Regions from separate parts of the Ruegeria sp. BH8 genome, predicted to be linked through region 4. Evidence: riboswitches for the same ligand, from Rfam matches in the RefSeq annotation. Region 4 holds a riboswitch; each other region holds the start of a gene.
What was found. A riboswitch is a leader RNA that binds a small molecule or an ion and turns the genes downstream of it on or off. The one in region 4 is predicted to bind cobalamin.
Positions count from the first base shown of each region.

Region 1: linked by a shared signal. The riboswitch ahead of ACR0AD_RS18450 (hypothetical protein) and the one ahead of ACR0AD_RS06720 (DUF1636 family protein) in region 4 are both predicted to bind cobalamin.
Region 2: linked by a shared signal. The riboswitch ahead of ACR0AD_RS19890 (DUF4198 domain-containing protein) and the one ahead of ACR0AD_RS06720 (DUF1636 family protein) in region 4 are both predicted to bind cobalamin.
Region 3: linked by a shared signal. The riboswitch ahead of ACR0AD_RS12020 (ABC transporter substrate-binding protein) and the one ahead of ACR0AD_RS06720 (DUF1636 family protein) in region 4 are both predicted to bind cobalamin.

Region 1 is NZ_JBQFSP010000015.1:48,404-52,622, forward strand. It holds gene rsgA (ribosome small subunit-dependent GTPase A) at 95-1,123, shown strand; gene ACR0AD_RS18445 (alpha/beta hydrolase family protein) at 1,159-2,016, opposite strand; cobalamin riboswitch at 2,149-2,367, shown strand; gene ACR0AD_RS18450 (hypothetical protein) at 2,458-2,865, shown strand; gene ACR0AD_RS18455 (protein-tyrosine phosphatase family protein) at 2,857-3,369, opposite strand; gene ACR0AD_RS18460 (DNA polymerase III subunit gamma/tau) at 3,542-4,219, shown strand, end outside.
Region 2 is NZ_JBQFSP010000023.1:14,685-18,903, reverse strand. It holds gene ACR0AD_RS19900 (substrate-binding domain-containing protein) at 1-494, opposite strand, end outside; gene ACR0AD_RS19895 (ROK family transcriptional regulator) at 669-1,874, shown strand; cobalamin riboswitch at 1,996-2,194, shown strand; gene ACR0AD_RS19890 (DUF4198 domain-containing protein) at 2,327-3,112, shown strand; gene cbiM (cobalt transporter CbiM) at 3,119-3,730, shown strand; gene ACR0AD_RS19880 (cobalt ABC transporter permease) at 3,727-4,219, shown strand, end outside.
Region 3 is NZ_JBQFSP010000006.1:9,612-13,830, reverse strand. It holds partial or broken gene ACR0AD_RS12030 (ABC transporter ATP-binding protein) at 192-701, opposite strand; gene ACR0AD_RS12025 (FecCD family ABC transporter permease) at 698-1,729, opposite strand; gene ACR0AD_RS12020 (ABC transporter substrate-binding protein) at 1,744-2,748, opposite strand; cobalamin riboswitch at 2,902-3,094, opposite strand; gene ACR0AD_RS12015 (hypothetical protein) at 3,525-4,219, shown strand, end outside.
Region 4 is NZ_JBQFSP010000001.1:1,351,922-1,356,140, forward strand. It holds gene ACR0AD_RS06715 (NAD(P)-dependent oxidoreductase) at 1-944, opposite strand, end outside; cobalamin riboswitch at 1,047-1,251, shown strand; gene ACR0AD_RS06720 (DUF1636 family protein) at 1,346-1,720, shown strand; gene cobW (cobalamin biosynthesis protein CobW) at 1,725-2,780, shown strand; gene cobN (cobaltochelatase subunit CobN) at 2,784-4,219, shown strand, end outside.

The sequences.
Region 1 (4,219 bases), on a different contig from region 4:
GATTCACCGGAATCACCGGACTGCCTGAACACACGACCTGCGGATGCGCGATTGCCATCCGTTGGCATTGCTGTTTCTGAAAACAGGCAGATAAATGTCTTATACGCTTTCGGACCTGGGATGGTCCTCTCACTTTGCCGCGCAACACGCGGCTTTTCCTTCCGACACGCCCTTTCGCGTTACCTCGGTTCATCGGGACCGTCTGATCGGGCTGAGCCCGAATGGTGAAATCCCTTTGCTGACACCGGATAGTCCGACCGGTTCATATGCCGTCGGGGATTGGATTCTTGCGGACGCCGAATACCGCGTACGTCGCCTTCTGGACCGGCGCAGCCTGCTGCAACGCAGGGCTGCCGGTACAGGTGCCACAACACAACTGATTGCCGCTAATGTCGATGTGTTGTTCATCGTCAGCTCGTGCAACGCCGATTTCAACCTGCCTCGGCTGGAACGTTATCTGGCGCTGGCGCATCAGGCCGGATGTTATCCGGTCGTCGTCCTGACGAAAGCTGACCAGTCGGATGACCCCGGCAGTTTCTCGGGACAAGTGCAATCTCTGGACCCTTTTCTGTCGGTGCTGGCGATCAATGCGCTGGACCCGGCAGATGTCGAAAAGGTTCTGGCATGGTGCCCCAAAGGCCAGACCGGCGCGCTGGTCGGGTCGTCGGGCGTAGGTAAAACGACGCTCAGCAACGCCATGACGGATCAAAACCTCGCCACGTCTGGAATTCGCGAAGACGACGCACGGGGCAGACACACGACAACGGTGCGCGCGTTGCACGGGATGGGTAACGGTGGCTGGCTGATCGACACGCCGGGAATGCGCGCACTGCGTTTGCTGGACGCTCAGGACGGGATCGACAACGTGTTCTCGGACATCACGGAGCTTGGCCAAAGCTGTCGCTTTTCGGATTGTCAGCACGAGACCGAGCCCGGCTGTACCGTGCAGAACGCAATCGACGAAGGCGTTCTTGATCCGGCGCGGCTGGACCGCTGGCGCAAGCTGCGGCGTGAAGATCAGCGAAACTCGGAAACCGTTGCCCAATCGCGGGCGCGGGACAAGGCGTTCGGCAAGATGGTGCGCGGTGTCATGCAGGACAAGAAGCTTCGCAAACGGCCATAACTGCAAGGTGTTAGGAAAACCTGCGTCGCGTCTGATCAGGCGATCAGGCGCGGCCAGACCGCTGCATTGCGACGGGCAAATGCTCCGATATGGCCTATTTCCGGCAGTCCGAATTCAGCAGGCTTCAGAAGGTGGCGTCTGGCCTCGGGGCCATACAAATCAGCAAGGCGCCAAACCGCCTCGGGCGGAGCCATCTGGTCATCTTCGAACGTGAACAGATCCACTGGTGTTCCAGAACTGCCCCAATGCGCATCAGGCAAATTCTGCCCGATCTCGGGAACGTAGCTAAGAGGGGCTGTACACCATTTGCGCCATTGCCAGTAGACCGAGGCGGGCAGGTCCGAACCAAACCCGATTGCTTTGCCGGGTAGATAGCCAAGTGCCCGCACCATCAGCGGTGCATGGCCATACCAGAACAGCCCTGCCAACCCCCGATAGGGCCATGGGTGATCTTTCAAAGTCACCAGCCCCGAACACACACCGATCATTCGGTCGATCTGGTCGATATCCGGCTGCACCGGCCCCAGCATCGCACCGACGGAATGGCCGATGGTCCACTGCTGCGCCTTTGGAAACCGCCTGCGCATTTCGGCCCGTGCCGCTGGCATATCGATCAACGCCCAATCCGCCATTGTTGCAGTTGCGTCTTTCAGGCGGCCGACCAAAGAAAGCCCGTAGTCCCGATAGTCATAGGTCAGGCAAGCTATCCCCCGCTCGGTAGCCAGCCATCGCGCAAAGTGTTGATAATAGTCACGCGGCACACCCGTGGCACTGTTAAGTACGACAACGGTTTCCGGCTCACCCACTGGCCGGTACAGCCGTGCCGACAAGGTCACGGACCCTGACGGAAAGCGGAAATCTTCGATCAACACCGTCTGTTCCGTATCCAACATGATCCCCGGCTTTCGCTGAAACAATGGTTTGCCTGCCTTCGATGCCGACGAAACTAAGCCGGAACGTAAACCGCATCCAGCATGACCAAACGTCCGGCCTAAAGATCGGCTTGACTCGGAACGCGATCAGGCGCTAGCGGTTGTGTGATGGTTTCCGGCCCCAACAAGAGGTCGGGATGAAAAGGGAACACGGTGCGGTTTGTCTGGTCACACAGATATCAACCAAGTCCGCGACTGCCCCCGCAACTGTAAGCGGTAAGCAATGCCGAAATACCACTGGCCCACGGGCTGGGAAGGTCGGCAGAGCAATGACCCGCAAGTCAGGAGACCTGCCATCGGAACTGAAACCGAAACTCGGGCGGGGTGTCCGGGCAGGTCCTGACAGCGAGATGCTGTCCCACCTGCCCCAATATCCAGCCCACCACGCGCGGAGGGCGCAGGATGATCTGGAAGACAAAGTCACACGAATACAGCGCAACTGTGTGCCAGCGGACGGGCAATACCTGCCCGGCTTTGGCGCGACTGGCCCGCTCGATTTCCGAAGCCATGGCGCAGGCGGTTTCGGCCACCAGCGAAGATTTCGAATTTGAAGGCAACAGCGCGCTGTCACATTGCGCGGAAGGGTGCATGGCAACGATCCGAGCGCGATCCGACAGCGTTCGCGTTTTCTGCGGGGCGCACCCTGATACGGCAATTCGGGACCTTGATGCCTATGCCGATTTGATCTTCGGACCTACATTCAGCACGCTGCCCTCGGGCATTGTCGCGAACCCGCCTTGCGCCATGATCGAGGTTTCAACGATCCGGCCCCGGAAAACCGGCTACGCACCCCAGCAGCTGTCAGCTTGATCCCACTTCCACCTGTGCCGGGGTGATCCGGGACGCCCAGGCCAGCTGCGCATCGGTTTCGACAGCGCAGGGGCGCACGGCCCGCAGGCGGTCCAGTGCGTCGCTGGCGCGTTCACCGCATTCAACCATCAGTCGCAGAACAATCATCCCGGATCTGCCGCACCCCCCACGGCAATGCACAAGAACCCGGCCACCGCCCGACAGCGCATGTCGGGCCGTGGCGCTGACCTCTGGCCAGGCCTTCTGAACCGCCTGCGTCGGTGCTCCAAAATCTTCGATCGGCAGGTGAACCCACCGGCTGGCACGGCTTTGGATGTCGCTGCCAAAGTGCTGCGCGCCATCCTGAAGCATTTCAACATCCGTCGTCATTGAAATCACAAGGCCCGGTTTCCAAGCCGCAATCATATCCAGATCGCCGACGTAATCCCCGCCACGCCCGGGCATTGAAGTAAGGGCAAGCGTTCCGCCTCCGACCTGCAGAGCAAAAATGACCAGCTGCGACATGAAGTGCGTCCTCCCCCAAGGTACTCTTTAAGAAATGAGTCATTAAATCCGCTGGACCAGTTTAGTTGGAAACCAGCCCGTTTCTGAAACAAAAAATCATCACGCCCCACAGTGGACGCGGAGTGCCGCCGCCACTACGCTGTGCCGAAGCACCGAATCCGAGCGAGAAGACATGACAGACACACCAAGCCCCGCCTATCAGGTTCTCGCCCGCAAATACCGCCCGGAAACCTTTGCCGACCTGGTGGGTCAAGATGCTATGGTGCGCACCCTAAAAAACGCCTTCGAGGCCGACCGGATTGCGCAGGCCTTTATCATGACCGGCATTCGCGGAACGGGAAAAACCACCACGGCGCGGATCATCGCCAAAGGCATGAACTGCATCGGACCGGATGGAACCGGAGGACCGACAACCGAGCCTTGCGGTCAGTGCGAGCATTGCGTCGCAATCATGGAAGGTCGCCATGTCGATGTGATGGAAATGGATGCGGCCAGCCGTACCGGCGTCAACGATATCCGCGAGATCATCGACAGTGTCCGCTATCGCGCCGCCAGTGCACGCTACAAGATCTACATCATCGACGAGGTTCACATGCTCTCGACCAGCGCATTCAACGCGCTGCTCAAGACGCTCGAGGAACCGCCCGCACATGTGAAATTCATCTTCGCGACCACCGAGATTCGCAAAGTGCCGGTCACGGTTCTGTCGCGGTGTCAGCGCTTTGACCTGCGCCGGATCGAGCCCGAAGACATGATCGGCCTGCTGCGCAAGATCGCCGGGGCCGAGAGCGCGCAGATCGCCGACGATGCGCTGGCGTTGATCACCCGCGCCGCAGAAGGATCGGCCCGC
Region 2 (4,219 bases), on a different contig from region 4:
TGGCTGACCGCAAGGTCCAACGTGGCGATTTTGGCGTCGTTTGCCGCATCTCCCAGAGTGGCTTTTGCCCATTGTCCGATCAGAAGCCCCGCAAGGAAATTGTCGGTGGCAAAGGTCGCGTCGGCCGAGTCGATAGGCTCAAGCGGGGTGTCCAGCGCAATCACCAGCAGCCCGGCATCGCGGGCCTGCTGCACCGCCGGAACGATGGACGACGTATCCGACGCGGTCAGCAGGATACCCTTTGCGCCATCCAGAATGCAGGTTTCGATGGCCTGAACCTGAGTTTCGTGGTCGCCGTCGACTTTGCCGGCAAAGGCCTTCAGCGTCATGCCAAGCTCTTCGGCTTTGGCGGTCGCACCCTCTCTCATTTTGACAAAGAAAGGGTTGGTATCCGTCTTGGTGATCAGGCAAACGGTTTCACCTTCGGCCATTGCACTGCTTGCCATGGCCGTAACCGCCAGCGCCGTAGCGCCTGCAAGTTTCGCAAGTTTCATCGGTAGTCCTCCCAGTTTTCCCAATGCCCGTCAGGGCATACGTCTGATCGGGCGAAATCCGGCCCGATCGAACGTGAAAACCATCACAAGATTCGAATTTTGAGTCAATAAATAAATCACTCTTATTTATTATTGACAGAAAGGAAGGGTTTCAACATTGTCGTCACGAAGGGGATGGCCGTGTCTGCAAACAACTCTTTGGACAATACCGCTGGCGTACGCGAGCCAGACATGCGCGGCACCAATCAAAGCGGAATGCGGGCCCGAAATGAACGGCTTGTCCTGTCACTGGTCCGGCGCCATCAGGCCCTTGCAAAATCTGAGATCGCGCGGATGACCGGGCTGTCGGCACAGACGGTTTCGGTCATCATGCGCCAGTTGGAAACCGATGGGCTGCTTCTGCGGGGCGAACCGATCCGGGGAAAAGTCGGGCAGCCCTCGGTTCCCATGCGCCTGAATCCGGATGGCGCGTATTTCTTTGGGCTCAAAGTCGGGCGGCGCAGTACCGAGCTGGTGCTGACGGATTTCCTTGGCAATGTCAGGCACCGTGAGCGGCGGACTTATGATTTTCCGACGCCCGAGGCGACATTGAGCTTTTCCAAGGAAAGCCTCGACAAAGTGATGACGTCGCTGTCGCCCGAAGCGCGCGGCAGGATCGCGGGTCTTGGGATTGCGATGCCGTTCTACCTTTGGGACTGGGCGCAGACATTGCAGGTTCCGCAGGAGAAAATGGATCCGTGGCGTGACGCGGACCTGAAAGGCGCACTGGCCTCAAGCTATGACTTGCCGGTATTCCTACAGAACGACGCAACGGCCGCCTGCGGTGCCGAGCTGGTCTTTGGCCCGGCGGAAGGCCCACGAGATTTCCTGTATTTTTATGTGGGCTTCTTCATTGGGGGCGGGGTGGTTCTGAACGGCTCCATCTTTTCGGGGCGGGGAAATGCCGGTGCGCTTGGTCCATTGCCTGTGCCGGACGACGCAGGCGGAGTGAAACCGTTGATAGATGTCGCCAGTCTTTATGTACTGGAGCGCGCGACAGGTGAGAATGCCGCAACAGCCGGTTCAATTTGGGAAACGACACAGCATTGGGACGTACCGAAAACCCACCTTGAGAACTGGCTGAAACAAGCGGCGCACGGGATCGCCCATGCCACAGTCTCATCTTGCAGCCTGATCGACTTCGAATGTGTCAAGATTGATGGCTGGATGCCCGCAGGCATTAAGGCGCGGCTGGTGGAACTGGTTGAGGTCGAACTATCCGACCTGAACCTGACCGGGCTGGAACGGCCTTTGGTGTTGGCGGGGACGGCAGGCCCGGATGCCCGCTCATTGGGGGCGGCCAGTTTGCCATTGTCGGAAAGATACCTGCTCGAAGGGTAGGTTCATTCCCGAAAAACCCTGACCTGCATCCAAAGCGGATCCGTCGGAAAAAGGGCATCGCCCGCTAAACTTTTTGACAGCCAGCGCAATTGATCGTTGACGGATGCCGAAGAAGTCTGGCAAGCCGCTCGGCATGTCCGGTTCCGGGGCGTGCTCTGGAATCAATAGGGAATGCGGTGCGGGCTTTGGCCCAATTCCGCAACTGCACCCGCAACTGTAAGCGGCGAGCAGGGCTGAAGTGCCACTGGTGTTAATCCGGGAAGGCCAGCCCAACGCTTTGACCCGCAAGTCAGGATACCTGCCGGACATGTGCCTTTGACAAGGGCACTCCTAATCGGCGACGGGATGTGCGTCGGAGCAGGATGCTTGAAAAAGCAGCTTAGCTTGGACGTCCCCGCAGTCAAAACGCATCTCGTACCGGGGTTGGTGCGATGGGACAAGGACGACTATTGATGACCAAGCTGCTTTCCGCAGCCGCTGTGGCGATGGCGCTTCCAGCGATGGCAAATGCGCATTTCCTGCTGGAATACACCGCTGACACCATGATCGACGCACCGGGGAATGTTCCGGTCAAGCTGATCTTTTGGCATCCGTTCTCGAACGGGCATGTCATGGATCTGGACAAGCCGCAGGAATTCTACGTGATCCACAACGGTCAGAAAACCGATCTGCTGGATACCCTGGAACCCGTACGTTTCACCGGCGGCGAAAACGAAGGCGCGGCATTCAAGGGTTATGTTCCCGTCAAACGGTCGGGCGACTATGTGTTGGTGACTGTTCCCCAGCCCTATTATGAGGAATCCGAGGATATCTATATCCAGCAGATCGCCAAGGCATTCCTGAACCGCAATGAACTGCCGACCGACTGGATGAACCCGGTGGGCCTGCCGGTTGAGATCATCCCGCTCAACAAACCAACCAACATCATCGCGGGTTCGACGTTTACAGGTCGGGTTATGGCCGAAGGCCAACCGGTTGCGGGTGCCGAGATCGAGATCGAGTACATGGCCGCAGAACCGGACATGGAAAGCGCGGCCGCTTCCGCCCCGTCGGTCTCGCCGATGCCGGGTGGTGCATTGGTCGCAACTTCGGATGATAACGGGTATTTCACGTTTGGCGTTCCAAAAGCCGGATATTGGGGATTTGCCGCACTCGGCGCCGGTCCCGTGACCAAACACAACGGCAAAGAACTAAGCCAGGACGCGGTCATCTGGATCCGCGCCTGGGATTTGGAGTAACCGTAGATGCACATCGTTGACGGAGCCTTGTCCAACCCGGTCGTGATCGGCGGAGCCGTCGCTGCTGCGGGTGGAATTGCCATGGGCCTCAGGTCGCTGGATCTTGATCGCATCCCCACTGCGGGGGTGCTGTCTGCCAGCTTTTTCGTGGCATCGCTGATCCATGTGCCGATTGGCCCTTCGTCAGTGCATCTGATCCTCAACGGAATGGCCGGGCTTTTGCTGGGCTGGGCCGCATTCCCGGCCCTGTTCGTCGGGCTTTTGCTGCAGGCCGTCTTCTTTGGCTTTGGCGGGTTGACGGTATTGGGGATCAACACCCTGAACATCGCGTTGCCCGCGGTTCTGGCCGGGCTGATCTTTGGCCGCCTGATCGCCCACGGCTCACCGCTGCAAGGTGCGATATGGGGCGGGGTCGGCGGTGCCTTTGCCATTGCCGCCACAACCGGCATGGTTGCGTTTTCACTGGCCTTGTCCGGGGATGCCTTCCTGCCTGCGGCTAAGATTGTTTTCTTTGCACATATTCCTGTCATGGCGATTGAGGCGATCCTGACCGGGTTCGCGGTTTTGCTGGCGCGCAAGGTCAAGCCCGAGCTGTTTGTCAAACGAGCGGTCGCATGAGGTATCTGGCAATCATTCTGGCGCTGTGCTGCGCACCCCTACCTGCCTTGGCGCATAAGGTCATAGCCGGAGTGTTTAAATCCGGTGACGCCATCGAAGGCGAAATCGGCTTTTCCAATGGTGACATGGCAAGCGGGGCCGAGGTCATCGTCAACGGCCCGGACGGAGCCGAGCTGGGCCGTATCGTAACAGATGCAGACGGGTTTTTTATCTACACGCCAAACGCGCCGGTGGCCCATACATTCTTTGCAAACCTTGGTGCCGGACATGTGGCCGAGGTCACCATGCCCGCTGCGGATGTCGCCCGGATCATGGGCGTTGAAGCGGAACCTGATACCCCGCCAACAAACGCACCTGCCCAGACAGCGGCGGTGCTCAGCACTGAACAACAACAGGTCATTGCCAGAGCCGTGCGGGATGAGCTGCGCCCGCTGCGTCGGGAAATCGCGGCTTACCGCGAACAAAATGATCTGCAAACTGTTCTGGGCG
Region 3 (4,219 bases), on a different contig from region 4:
TTGACACCGAAAACTTCTGAAACGGTTTCCAAAGACAGGGCATGTTCGGGCGGGCCAAGAGAGACCAGCCGCCCTTTTGACAAAACAGCCACCCGGTCACAGGCCATCGCCTGATTCAGATCGTGCAGCGCCATCACTGTCGTCACTTTTAGAATTCGAACACAGTTCAGGATCGACAGTTGGTGATGAATGTCCAGATGGTTGGTCGGTTCGTCCAAAAGCAAGAGTCCCGGTTGCTGAGCCAAAGCGCGTGCGATGTGCAGTCGCTGGCGCTCTCCTCCCGACAATGTCGCCCATTCTCTGTGTGCCATATCGGCCATTTCCACGGTTTGCAGGGCTTTGTCGACTTGCCAGGTGTCCTCGGCGCGCCACGGCCGTAAGGCCGACAGCCAGGGCGTGCGGCCCAGTTCGACCACGGATCGTGCAGTCACGCGTTCGGCCGTATCAGCCTGTTGTTCAACGATGGCAATCCGTTGGGCAATTTGTCTGCGCGACAAATGCGAAACGGGATGACCCGCTATGACGACTTTTCCTGAAACCGGACGTACCAACCCCGCCAGCAGGCGCATCAGCGTTGATTTTCCCGAACCGTTAGGTCCGACCAAAGCAAGTGTTTCGCCGGGCTCCACGACAAAGGATACGTCTGACAGCAAAGTCTTGCCGCGAACGGAATATGTCAGGTTTTGCGCCTCGATCTTCATCGGGCGCTCCTCTGGCCGCGCACCAAAATTACGGCAAAGGCAGGCGCACCGATCAGAGCGGTGACCACCCCAATCGGCAGAACCTGACCCGGGATGATGATGCGCGACACGATATCTGCGCCGATCAGGAAGACCGCTCCGATCAAGGCGGAGGTTGGGATAAGCCTGCGATGCCCCGGTCCCACAAGGAACCGGGCAGCATGAGGGATGACCAGCCCGACAAAGCCAATGGATCCGACGATAGAAACCATGACAGCTGTCGTGAGCGCGGTCGCAAAGATCAGGGTTGCCTGCACCCGACGTACCGATATGCCCAGCGAGGCCGCTGAATCAGAGCCAAAAATAAAGGCGTCCAGTGCTCTGGCGTGAAAGCGGCAAATGAGCCAACCGACAAGGGCCACCGGAATGGCCAGATACACATCCGGCCAGCGCACGCCGCTGAGGTTTCCCATCAGCCAGAACATGATCCCGCGCGCCTGATCGGCATTGGCGGATTTGGCGATGATGAAGGCCGTCAGCGCATTGAACAACTGAGACCCGGCAATTCCCGCCAGGACGATCTGTGCCGTCGCAGCCCGTCCGCCCCCTGCGCCAGCGGCTCGGGCCAGCAACGCGACAAAACCAAAAGCCAAAAGCGCGCCATTGAACGCGCCAAAAGACAGCGACAAGGCCCCCCCACCCAAACCAGCGATGGTTACAGCCACGGCACCCGTCGAGGCCCCGGCAGAAATGCCCAAAATGTAAGGGTCGGCCAACGGGTTGCGCAGCAAAGCCTGCAACACGACCCCTGCGACAGCCAGACCGGCACCGCAGGACGCAGCGACCAGAGCGCGAGGAATCCGGTAGCTCCAGATAATACCCTGATCAATTGGGTCTACAGGAAAGTCCGCTCCGGCCAGCTTGTTGGCCAGAACGGAGAGAACCAAATCGGGCGACAGAGAGGTTTCCCCGATCATCGCGCCCGCAAGAACCGCCGCAATCAACAATGGCACGGTAAGGCACGCAGCCTTGAAACCCTGCCGTAAAATTGCGGCGACCTCGTTCACAGGTTGTTTCCGATGGTATCCAGCTTCTCGGCCAGATCCTCCAGCGCCGGGATTGCGCGGATGGTGGCGTCCATGGCCTGCGCATCCATAATGACGATCCGGTCATTTTTGACCGCATCCATCTGGCTGGTCACCGGATCAGTGCGCAGGAACTCCAGCTTTTTCAGGTAGTCGTCCGCAGCAAAGCGACGGCGGTCCATCTTGGCGATAACAATCACCGTCGGATTGGCTTTGGCAATGGTTTCCCAGCCCACTGTTGGCCATTCTTCATCCGTCTCGACGACGTTGCGGATACCCAATTTACTCATCATGTATCCCGGTGCGCCTTTCTGTCCGGCCACAAACGGGTCGCTTTCCATTTCGGGAGAGGAAAACCAGAATACGGCTGACACATCGTCCAGCTTCACGGTTTGCGCCTTGGCGACGGCTGCGGCTTCGCGGGCCTTGTACTCGGCAACCAGGTCCGTGCCGCGTTCGGATACATCAAAGGCTGCCGCCAGTTCTTCGATACCCTGATACAGCGTATCGGTCGAGAACGCTTGCAGGCGGGTGCCATCGCCGCCGACCGTATTGTCTTTGCCGATGCAATCTGCAGGCATTACGTACGTTGGAATGCCCAGTTCGTGAAATTGCTCACGCGTGGCGACGATGCCCTCGGGTCCGACATGCCATTCATATTGCGCTGCGACCAGTCCCGGCCGCTTGGCAACAACGCTTTCAAAGCTGGGATCATTGTCCGCCAGACGCTCTACCTTGGCATTCACCTCGGCATATTCAGGCAGCACCTCGTTGAACCAGACCGAAGTTCCAAGAACCTGCTCGCCCAGACCCAGCGCATAAAGCACCTCGGTCGCGGCCTGGCCGACCGTGACTGACGACGTCACTGGCGCGTCAAACGTGACCGAGTGACCGCAGTTTTCGATAGAAAGGGGAAAGTTTCCTTCGGCGGCAGCGCTGGTAGCCAGCAAGGAAAGGCCAAACAGGCCAGTGCGTAGAAACATGACAATCGATCTCCATGTGTCAATGACCAGAGAACGGGTGAATGGGCATTTACCGAAGCAACAGGCGCTTTACTGCCTGCCGTGAGCGCAGGGTAGAAAATAGACCGCCCGGCGCGTTTCTTCGGCAACCTCCCCGGACAACCCCGCCCGGCGTGTTTCGGTTTCATACCGGCAGGTCTCCTGACTGACGGGTCTTTGTCTGTCCTGTCTTCCCAGACCAAAATGGCCCAGTGACGGAAATGGACAGCGCTCGCCGCCTACAGTTGCGGGGGCAGTTCCGGTTGGCACCAAAAGGCACCTCGGATTCCCTCTTAGCCACATCGGGACCGGTAAAACGCGGGTACCTTAACACTTACCCTGCGGCAAGAAAAAACTCCGGGGTCTTTCCTATTTTCTCGCAAGAGCATGCACCTGCGCGTCTCAACATGGCGCTGATATCAGAAAAGCCGCTGAGAACGCGCCAAAATCCGGACCCAGATTCATAGTGTGTGATATTAGGGAAAATCATGGCTGGGGTGGTAGGATGCCATGCTAAGTCCTTGATATATATTATTTAAATGTAAAATATCAAGAATATGGGGTCAAGTTAGAAATTTTGTATCCCGGTTTGTATCCGCAAAAGAAAAGTTGGGTTATCTACCGTTCTTTTGAGGAGTTCAGACCGCCTGCTGCCTCGGACAGGAATTTTCTCGCATTTTGAGACAGTCGACTGCTATGCAGAGAGTATGGCTAAAAGACCCGACATTGGCCTCAGGCAGGGGCGTAGATTGTGTCAAATGCGGCACGAGGACCGGCTGGCGTTCATCGCTGAAGGTCTTCCTATCCTACTGGCCAGTGCCCAGGGTTTTCAGGATGCCGCTTCCCGGCTTCATGACAGTCCAAGAGAGGAAGATGTGCTTGTTAGCTTTGCGGATGAAGAGGCCGCGAAAGTTCTTATCTTGATGGACATTGTTCGCTGTCCCCCCGCGCAGGTGAACCAGAATATTGGAAAGTTGATGCGCTGGTTTTACGATCACTTGGCACGGCTGGTCTATGCGAAGGCGACAAGTTGGAAACCGACGAGCGTTCAACAGCTCCAGAACTATTTGGAAAAGGAATGCGAAGAACACACGCTGGAGGGTTTCGCGGGAGAGTTTATCATGCCTGGCGGGCCAGTCCACAAACGTGAAAGCGCTCTTTATGCGGACATTCAATCATACGACAATGATGAATTGGCCTGGCACGAACCGAGAACCAGACCGTCACTTTTCGGACCGGAAGAATCCGATGCCTTAAGTCTTGTCAACGCCATGCAGCGGTTGGGGATGCTTAGTCTCGACGGCCTTCGGATCATTGCGACAGTCTGGAGCCGGACACGTTTCACTGATGAACAAACGCCACAAGCAGCCAAATCCCTGACCCGGGCAACTCTGGAGAAGATCGAGGCGGCTGGGCTGATCTTCGATAGCGCGGACCAAGGTGACCTGATTAA
Region 4 (4,219 bases):
TCCGTCATTTCGGCTGGAAAGCCCGGGGCGGTGATATCCAGGCCGGTTGCCTCTTCCAGCCGTTTGATAATATTTGGTGAAAGCTCGCGTTCGCCATATCGTGCGATACCATCGTTAAAGATGTTGATCATCACCGGGTTTATTTCCAGCGGCACCCCGGCGCGGTCGGCGACCTCCTGAAACAAACCGATATCCTTCTTCACCAGATCCATGGTGAAGGAAATATCGCGCGACCCGTTCAGGATGACCTGACTTTCGGTTTCGTGCACGAAGGATGTGCCGGACGAGATTTTGATCGCCTCATAGGTCGTGTTCAGATCCATCCCCGCAGCCTTTGCTGTAACCAGTGCTTCGGCGCAGGTAATCAGGTTGGCAGTGGCAAGATAGTTGGTCATCACTTTCAGCACCGAGGCCGAGCCCAGCTCGCCGGTGTGCAAAACCCGGCGGCCCATTGTCGTCAGGAACGGCAGAATTCGTTCAAACGTTTCCCGGTCACAGCCCGCAAAGATCGAGATATTGCCCGTCGCGGCACGGTGGCACCCGCCAGAAACCGGGCAATCCACAGCTGCACCGCCGCGTGAAATGACTTCGGCACCGAGGCGTTTGACTTCGGCTTCGTCTGTGGTCGACATCTCCATCCAGATCTTGCCGGGGCCCACTTCGGGCAACATCTCCTTCATGACTGCGTCCGATGCTGCCGGAGACGGCAGACAGGTGATCACCGCATCGCAATCGCGCATCAGCTGGGCGGGCCCTTCTGCCGCCTTTGCGCCTTTGGCGACAAATTCGGCCACCAGATCTGCGTTCAGGTCATGCACAGTCAGGTCAATGCCATTGCGCAAAAGGGATCCCGAAAGCTTGCCGCCAACGTTACCCAGACCGATAAATCCCACTTTCATATGACGCATCTCCAAGTTCGTCGTTTTCCCGTCATGCGACCACATACCGAACACGCACTTCATGCCGCCGAACGACGCCTACAGGTCGCTTTTTTCACCTTGGCTTATTTGTTGCGCGCGAACCGCTTGACAAGCGGGTCGGCGGTGCCGCATGTCCCGGACGTTGGTGTCGGCAACAGCCGATGAAAAGGGAATGCGTCAACGGTTCATCCGCCAAACGCAGCCGCCCCCGCGACCGTGACCGGAGAGGATGCCCAATGCCACTGGCCTGTGCCGGGAAGGCGGGACATCCGACAGAGCAACCGCTCTGGCATCCGCAAGCCGGGAGACCTGCCAACACCCGAAGTTGAAACCGGGCGGGGTGTTCCGGTGTCGGGTCCATGTGCAGACGTGGTGCCCGCATGAAACCCCGTCCCCCGCGAAGAGGATTTGGGGGGATGAGAGACATGACCGAGACCGCACCGGTAGAATTACTGGTCTGCACGACTTGCCGCCGGGGTCTGCCCTTCGAGGATGATGCTGAGCGTCCCGGCACATTGTTGCACAAGGCCTTGGAACAGGCTGCCCTGCCAGATGGCATCATTCTGAAACCTGTCGAATGCCTTTCGAACTGCGATCAGGGCTGTTCCATCGTTCTTCGGGGCGGGCCGGATCGCTGGACCTTTGTTTACGAGAACCTGAACGAAGTCGATCACGTCGATGTCATCATCGATGGTGTGACCAAGTATCTGGCCACAGACGATGGTCTGGTGAAGTGGCGCGACCGTCCTGAACATTTCCGCAAAAACTGCGCCTCGCGCATTCCCCCGATTGGAGGTTGAGATCATGTCGAACCTAGAAAAACTTCCCGTCACCGTGATCACCGGCTTTCTGGGCTCGGGCAAAACCACGCTGGTGCGCCATCTGATGCAGAACCCGCAGGGAAAGCGTCTTGCGATTGTTGTTAACGAGTTTGGCGATGTGGGTGTTGATGGCGACATTCTGAAATCCTGCGCGATACCGGATTGCCCTGCGGAAAACATCATGGAACTGGCAAACGGCTGCATTTGCTGCACCGTGGCCGATGACTTCATCCCGACCATCGAGGCGCTGATGGCGCTGGAACCGCGCCCGGATCACATCCTGATCGAAACATCCGGCCTTGCACTACCCAAACCGCTGCTGAAAGCATTTGATTGGCCTGATATCCGTTCGAAAATCACCGTTGATGGCGTGATTGCGCTGGCCGATGCCGAGGCTGTGGCCGCCGGTCGCTTTGCTCCGAACGTTGAAGCGGTGGATGCCCAACGGCTGGCTGATGACTCGATCGATCACGAAACACCCTTGTCCGAGGTGTTCGAGGATCAGATCTCATGTGCGGATATCATCCTGCTGACCAAGCCCGATCTGGCAGGTCCCGAAGGTGTCGCGAAAGCTAAACAGATCATCGCCGCCGAGGCGCCGCGCCCGCTTCCCGTTGTTGAGGTCGCCGAGGGTGTCGTCGACGTACGTGTCGTGCTTGGCCTTGAGGCTGCCGCCGAAGATGATATGGATGCCCGCCCGTCTCATCACGATGGCCATCACGATCATGAGCATGACGATTTCGAAAGCATCATCGTCGAGTTACCGGAACAGACCGACCCGGCGGAACTGGTAGCCAGGATTGAACGTCTTGCATCTGAGCTGAATATCCTGCGCGTCAAAGGCTATGCCGCCGTCACAGGCAAACCGATGCGCCTGCTGGTTCAGGCTGTCGGCGCGCGGGTTCGTCACCAATACGACCGCCCGTGGGAGCCCGGTGAAGAGCGCCGCTCGCGCCTGGTCGTGATTGCCGAGCATGACGACATCAAAGAGGCCGAGATCCGTGATATCCTCGTGGGTGTGACCGAGGTTGCCGAGTAAGTCATGCACGTCGTCTTTCGCGAAAGCCACGGGCTCGAGGAAACCGAGACCCCAACCGATCTGGGCCAAAGCCCGGCTGATCTGGTTGTGCTGTCCTTTTCCGACAGTGACCTGGGCGCTTTCGCGGCGGGCTGGCATCGCGGCGGCGGACCTGAGGGGCGGATGCCACCCCTGCGGCTGGCCAATCTTGCGGCGCTGAAGCACCCTCTGTCCGTCGATACCTATGTCGAACAGACACTTGAGGGCGCAAAGGGCATCCTGATCCGTCTGATAGGTGGCGTGCCCTATTGGTCTTACGGGTTGCAACAGGTTCTGGCACTGGCGCAGGCCAAAGGCATCGCACTGGCCGTATTACCGGCGGATGGGCGTGAAGACACTCGGTTGGATGAGTATTCGACCCTGCCCCTCTCGACCCTGAGGCGGCTGGCACATTTGTGTGACACCGGCGGAGAAGTCGCCGCGCAGGCCGCATTGGCCCAGATGGCCTTGGCAGCAGGGCTTTATGCCGGGCCAGTGATGGGCGCGAAAACCCTGCCCGAATACGGTGCGTGGTGTCCAGATCAGGGCGTCATCCCGTTGGGTTCCGCATTCCAGAACGATGCGAAACGCATCCTTGTCACCTTTTATCGCGCGTATCTGACATCCGCAGACACCGCCCCGGTCGCGGCCCTGATCCGCAGCCTGCGCGCCCGCGGGCTTCTGGCGGTGGGTCTGTTTGCCCCGTCGCTCAAGGCCCCGGCCGCTGCCGACTGGCTCAGGGAGCAGGTCGTTGCCTTGAGACCGTCGGCGATCATCAACGCCACTTCATTCTCGGGCAAGGGCGCGTCCGGCACGTCGCCTCTGGACGCAGCGGATGTACCGGTGTTTCAGGTCGCTCTCGCCACCTCGCGACGCAAGGCCTGGGCCGAGGCCGAACGCGGCCTGTCACCCGCCGACCTCGCCATGCATGTGGTATTGCCCGAAGTGGACGGGCGAATATCGGCAGGCGTTGCCTCATTCAAAGAGCCGGGCAAGCGCGACCCGCATTTGGAATACTCGCGTTTTGCGCATCGGGCCGAGCCGGACCGGATCGAGGCGATCATCGACCGGGTATCGGGCTGGCTTGTCCTGAATGACAAACCCAAGGCAGACCAGATCCCCGCGTTGGTACTGTCCACATATCCCGGCAAAGACTGGCAAATGGCCCATGCGGTTGGTCTCGACGCGCTGGCCTCAGCTGAGGCGATGCTGTCTGATCTTTGCGGTGAAGGCTACGACATCGCGGCTGGCGATCCGGTTGCCGACGCACTCTTGGACGCCCGGATATCGTGGCCGCTTGAGGATTATCTGAGCGCACTCGCTGAATTGCCCCAAACCCTGCGCACCGATCTGCACACCGTATGGGGCAATCCTGAGCAAGACCCAACTTTCACTCAGGGTGCGTTTCACTTCACGGCTTT